Regions from separate parts of the Sodalis sp. RH20 genome, predicted to be linked through region 2. Evidence: predicted binding sites of a transcription regulator. Region 2 holds the regulator's gene; the other holds the start of a gene.

Region 1 (3,148 bases), 570 kb from region 2:
CGTGGTCAGCGCCTGGGTCAGGCCGGGGGCCTTGGCGTCCGCTTCGATAATCTGGCTGGAGTGGGCGTGATCGGCGGTGACCACCACCAGCGTATGGCCGTCGGCGCGGGCGAATTCCAGCGCCTTTTGCACCGCTTCATCCAGGTCCACCGTCTCGCCGAACTGGCCGCACGGGTTGGCGGCATGGTCCTGTTTATCAATGGATGCGCCTTCAACCTGCAGGAAAAAGCCGTTGGGATGGGTTTTCAGCAGATCGATGGCTTTTTGCGTCATGGCCGCCAGGGTAGGCACCCCGGCGCCGCGTTTGGGATTATCGCTACAGGTAACCGGCGGCTTATCGATATTGCCGTGATAGACGGCTTTCGGGCCCTGCCAGCGCACCGGCATATTGCCCTCGGCAAACAGGCCCAGCAAGGGTTTGTCCTGGTTGGCCAGGGCTACGCCGTTCAGGCCATCCAGGTCGCTCACCAGCTGATAGCCGCGCGCCACGGCTTGTTCCCGCAGGGTTTTACCCTGCCACTCCCCGGCCTTGGCGGTTTCGCCAAAGGTTTTGGCGCCGCCGCCCAGCGTCACGTCGGCGCGGGCCGCCAGCAACTGTTCGGCAATGGAGCCGCGCCCCTGGTTTTCCAGCGCCTGGGTGGGGCAATCTTTACTGGTCACTTCCGGGCCGTAGCATTTGCGGGAGCTGACGTGGGCCACCAGCGCCGCCGGGGTGGCGTCCTCCAGTTCAGCGGTGGACACATTGCCGGTGGCTTTACCGGCCGCCTTGGCCAGTTCCAGGATGGTCATATGATCCTTGCCGAACACATCGACGCCCAGCGCGCCGTTATAGGTTTTCACCCCGGTGGACCACGCGGTGGCCGACGCCGCCGAGTCGGTGACGTAGCCGGGTTTATGGGTGGTCTTGTCCAGCGCGTAATGGGTGTATTGACCGGTCAGCGGCAGCGCGTCGATCCCGGGGAACGCGTTGCCCGCGCCCAGCGCGTAGTTGCGCGCGGCGGTGATTTCCGAGTCCCCCATGCCGTCACCAATCAGCAGGATGACGTTTTTTGCCTGCTGGTTGTTCAGCGCCGCCTTCAGCGCCTCGGTCTGATCGGCCTGCAGGCGGCGTGCGCCGCCGGGCTGGGTAATATCCCCCTGCGCCGCGCGCAGGCTGTCCGCGCCGGCGGCCGATACGCTGCGCGCGAGCAGGCCGTTGCCGCCCGCCAGGGCGAGGGTCAGGACGAGGGAAAGTACGGGTTGGTGCGGATGCGGCATAAAGAAGGCTCCTGTTGCCGGACGAGAAGAAGGGTATGTCTGAATTTATTATTGTGTAAGTCTACGTAACCCGGATGTCATTTTTATGACACCCGGAGATAACCGCCGCGGTCAAACTTGGCGAGGTTGCCCGGCAGCAGCTAAGATAGTAAGCACATTAACTAATAATGACTTCTCACCTATTCTACCCGCGCTATATCGGGGAGTGGGTTTTTGCCGCTTAATTTTGCAGGGGTTCGAGATCATGCTGCGAACGGATTATCATCAAAATAAGGATGTACCGGGCATGCCGCAAGTGGAGCAGGGATTTTCCTTTAAGGTGCTGACCATCAATACCCATAAGGGCTTTGCCGCCTTTAACCGGCGTTTTATACTGCCGGAACTGCGCGAAGCGGTGCGTACCGTGGCGCCCGATATCGTGTTCCTCCAGGAAGTCCTGGGCACGCACGAAAAGCATTCGCAACGCTTCGATAACTGGCCGGTGGTGCCGCAGTACGAATTTCTGGCCGACACCATGTGGGCCGATTTCGCCTACGGGCGCAACGCGGTCTATCCCGACGGCGATCACGGCAATGCGCTGCTTTCCCGTTTCCCCATCAGCCGCCAAAGCAATCTGGACGTGTCCATCGACGGCACGGAGAAGCGCGGCATGCTGCACTGCGTGCTGCAGGTGCCCGGCCGTGAGCTGGAGCTGCATATGATTTGCGTGCACCTGGGGCTGAAGGAAGCGCATCGCCGCGAGCAGATGCTGCGCATGAGCAGGCATATCGCCACGCTGCCGGCGGATGCGCCGCTGGTGGTGGCCGGTGATTTCAACGACTGGCGCCAGCGCGCCAATACGCTTTTGCGGCGCGAAGCCGGCCTGGTGGAGGTCTTTACCCAGGCGCGCGGCCGACCGGCCCGTACTTTCCCCGCCCGCTTTCCCCTGCTGCGCCTGGACCGTATTTATGTCAGGAACGCCCGCATCAGCGAGCCGACCTCCCTGGCCAACCAACCCTGGTCGCATTTATCCGACCATGCTCCCCTCGCCGTGGAGATCCATTTATGAATATGAATATGGAGTGGCGCGACGGCAATCGCATCAAGCTGCTGGAAAACGGCGAAGCGTTTTTCCCGGCCCTGTACGAGCGCATCGGCCAGGCCAGGAAAGAGGTGCTGCTGGAGACTTTTATCCTGTTCGAGGATAAAGTCGGCAAGGCGCTGCAGGAAAACCTGATTGCCGCCGCCAGGCGCGGGGTGCGGGTGGAAATCATGGTCGACGGTTACGGCTCGGCGGATCTGTCCGACAGCTACGTCGGCGCCCTTACCGCCGCGGGAGTGCATTTCCGTTATTACGATCCCCGCCCGGCGTTTATGGGCATGCGCACCAATCTGTTCCGCCGCCTGCATCGTAAAATCGTGGTGGTGGACGGCGTTATCGCCTTTATCGGCGGCATTAATTTTTCCGCCGAGCACCTGAGCGACTACGGCCCGGAGGCCAAGCAGGACTATGCGGTGGAGGTGGAGGGGCCGGTGGTGGAGGATATCCATCGCTTTACCCTACAGGCCTTGTATAAGGAAGATCACCATCGCAGCTGGCTGCGCCGGCGCTCCAGGCTGCCGGCCCATAACCGCCAGCCTGGCGAAGCCCAGGCGCTGTTTGTCTATCGGGATAACGATGAACACGATACCGATATAGAGCGCCACTATATCGATATGCTGCGCGGCGCAAAACGCGAGGTCATCATCGCCAATGCCTATTTTTTCCCCGGCTACCGCCTTTTGAAGGAGATGCGCAACGCCGCCCGGCGCGGCGTGCGCATGGTGCTGATTGTCCAGGGCGAGCCGGATATGCCGATCGTGACGGTCGGCGCGCGCATGTTATACAATTATCTGGTGCCGGAAGGGGTGA
Region 2 (3,148 bases):
CCGGTGGGACCGGTAATGGCAAACAGGCTGGCGCGGTCGAAGGGGTCGGCGGTAAAATCAATTTTCCACTCGCCCCTGAGCGCATTGATGTTTTTCAGCCGCAGCGTCAGGATTTTCACCGGGCGTCTCCTTTGGTTGCGGCATCCGGCGCTAGCGGGTTTTCCGCCGCGGCGCCTTGCTGTACGTCCGCCGTTACCTGGCGATAGAGCAAGCGTATGGCGTCCAGGTTCTCCGGCGCGGGGGAGGGGATCAGCGCCAGGCGCCGCTCAAACACGTCCCCGGCGCTCAGTTCGACCAGCGTTTCCCGTTGCCGGCGCGCCAGTGCCGACAGCCGCTGCTCGCGGTTACGGCGCAACAGCACGATTTCCACCGGCAAATCGGCCGCCAACTGCTGGATACGCTGCTGGATATCATTCAGCCAGGCGTCTGTCACCACCTCGATATCCAGCCAGACGGGCGTGGACCCCGGGTAATCGCTAAACGAGCGCAACTGCGCCTCGATGTCCGCCAGGTCGCCTTTTATCAGGCGCAGGGCCTGGGTTTCCGGGATCAAAACCGGGGAAATGTCCGCCACGCCCCCGGCGTCGAAACTGACTATATTGATCTGCTTGGGCTGCCCGGTCTCATCAAAACTCAAGGCGATGGGCGAACCGCAATAGCGGATATGCTGCTGTCCGCCCACGCACTGCGGGCGGTGGATATGGCCGAGGGCGATATAATCCGCCGGAGGAAACAGCTGGGCGGGAAACGCGTCCAGGCTGCCGATATAAATATCGCGTACCGAATCGGTGGTGGCGGCGCCCACCGTGGTCAGGTGTCCGGTGGCGATAATCGGCAGCCGGCCGGGCAACTTGGCGCGCAGGGCCAGCGCCCGGTCATATAGCGCCTGGTAATATGCGGCGATGGCGTCCATCAGCGCCCGCTGTTTATCATCCCCCGATTCTCCGGCGCGGCTGGTCAGCACATCCCGCGGGCGTAAAAAGGGGATGGCGCACAGTATCGCCCCCGGCTTTCCACTACGATCGTTCAGTACAAAAACCGGTTGCCCGCCGCTGTCTTCGCGGTCGCCGTCGGCGTTGTCGTCATCGTCCCGGGCGCCGAACCCGCCGCCGGCGATAACCCGGGTATGCATGCAGGCCAGCAGCGCCCGGGATTCGTTCAGTGTCGCCACCGCGTCATGATTGCCCGCCAGTATGATCAGCTGGCAACCGGTCGGCTGCAACGCCACCACGAAACGATTGAACAGTTCGCGGGCATAGCTGGGCGGGGTGCCGGTATCAAAGATATCGCCGGCCACGATCACCGCGTCGATATCCCGTTCTGCCACCTGCGCCACCAGCCATTGCAGGAAGGCGCGGTGCTCCCGGGCGCGGTTTTTGGTGAAAAACGACTGACCCAGATGCCAGTCAGAAGTGTGAATGATCCGCATGACGCTCCAGCCAGAGTGTAAAAGTCAGGGCGAGAGTATAAACCTTACCCCGGGCGATGCCGACGTAAAGCTGTTAATTTGGCAACCCGGGACGAAAAAAAACCGCCATCCGCTATGCTTCTGGCACGATGGGCTGATTTTAATAAATCTGTCATAAAAGTGACGCATAATGCCCGGGCACGTTAACCGCAGAGATTAATGGCAGGAAAAAATGGCAAAACGCATATTAGTCGTGGAAGACGAAGCGCCGATTCGTGAAATGGTGTGCTTCGTACTTGAACAGAATGGCTTCCAGCCCATCGAAGCCGAAGACTACGGCACGGCGGTCAGCCGTATGGCGGAGCCTTATCCGGATCTGGTATTGCTCGACTGGATGTTGCCAGGCGGTTCGGGAATTCAATTTATCAAACATATGAAACGCGAGGTATTGACCCGCGATATTCCGGTCATGATGCTGACCGCGCGCGGCGAGGAGGAAGACCGGGTGCGGGGGCTGGAAGTGGGCGCCGATGATTATATCACCAAACCGTTCTCGCCCAAGGAGCTGCTGGCCAGGATCAAGGCGGTGATGCGCCGTATTTCGCCGATGGCGGTGGAAGATAAGATTGAGCTGCAGGGCTTAAGCCTGGATCCGTCGTCGCACCGGGTAACCTCCAACGAACTGGCCCTGGAGATGGGACCGACCGAATTTAAACTGCTGCACTTTTTCATGACCCATCCCGAGCGGGTATATAGCCGGGAACAGTTGTTAAATCATGTCTGGGGCACTAATGTGTATGTTGAGGACCGGACGGTTGATGTGCATATTCGCCGCCTGCGCAAAGCGCTGGAAACCGGCGGTCACGATCGGATGGTGCAGACGGTCCGCGGCACCGGCTATCGTTTTTCCGCGCGCTATTAGCGCGGTATAAGGGGAGCTCTGCCGGTGCTGGAACGTTTATCCTGGCGTAAGATTTTGCTGGAACTGGGGCTGTTTTGCCTGCCGGCCCTGCTGTTGTCGCTTTTTGTCGGCCACCTGGCCTGGCTGTTGGTGGCGGCGCTGCTGGCCGCGCTGGTGCGCAACTATTATTACCAACTGCGGCTGTCCCGCTGGTTATGGGTCGATCTCCGGCATACGCCGCCGGAAGGGCGGGGAAGCTGGGAACCGCTGTTCTATGGCCTGCATCAGATGCAGTTGCGCCACCGGCGGCGGCGGCGTGAACTGGCGACATTGTTCAAACGCTTTCGCAGCGGCGCGGAAACCTTGCCTGATGCGCTGGTGATGTTGACCGACGACGGCCATATTTTCTGGTGCAACGGCCTGGCGCAGCAGCTGCTCGGGTTTCGCTGGCCGGAAGACAACGGCCAGCATATCCTTAACCTGCTGCGCTATCCTGAATTCAACAGCTATATCCAGGGCCAGTCGTTCGAGCGCCCCTTGACCCTGCTGCTCAATAAGCAACGTTACGTTGAATTCCGCGTGATGCCCTATACCGACGACCAGCTGTTAATGGTGGCCCGCGACGTGACCCAGATGCGCCAGCTGGAAGGCGCCAGGCGCAACTTTTTCGCCAATGCCAGCCATGAACTGCGTACGCCGCTGACGGTGTTGCAGGGATATCTGGAAATGATGAACGACCAGGATATGGATGAAGCCATGCGCGCCAAGGCCATCCACACCATGCAGGATCAGACGCAGCGCATGGAGCGCCTGGTCAAGCAGTTGCTGGTGTTATCCCG

The links. The regulator PhoB, encoded in region 2, activates phosphate uptake and scavenging genes when phosphate is short. The targets are predictions, from matches to a motif close to CTGTCATAAAACTGNCNNAT.
Region 1: phoA (alkaline phosphatase) is a predicted target of PhoB. The motif match lies at 1,330-1,349, and genes of this name have one in related genera.

The regions. Positions count from the first base shown of each region.
Region 1 is NZ_CP178733.1:3,976,580-3,979,727, reverse strand. It holds gene phoA (alkaline phosphatase) at 1-1,257, opposite strand, end outside; gene ACL2XM_RS18335 (endonuclease/exonuclease/phosphatase family protein) at 1,544-2,305, shown strand; gene clsB (cardiolipin synthase ClsB) at 2,308-3,148, shown strand, end outside.
Region 2 is NZ_CP178733.1:3,406,961-3,410,108, reverse strand. It holds gene ACL2XM_RS15755 (AAA family ATPase) at 1-119, opposite strand, end outside; gene sbcD (exonuclease subunit SbcD) at 116-1,429, opposite strand; gene phoB (phosphate response regulator transcription factor PhoB) at 1,641-2,330, shown strand; gene phoR (phosphate regulon sensor histidine kinase PhoR) at 2,355-3,148, shown strand, end outside.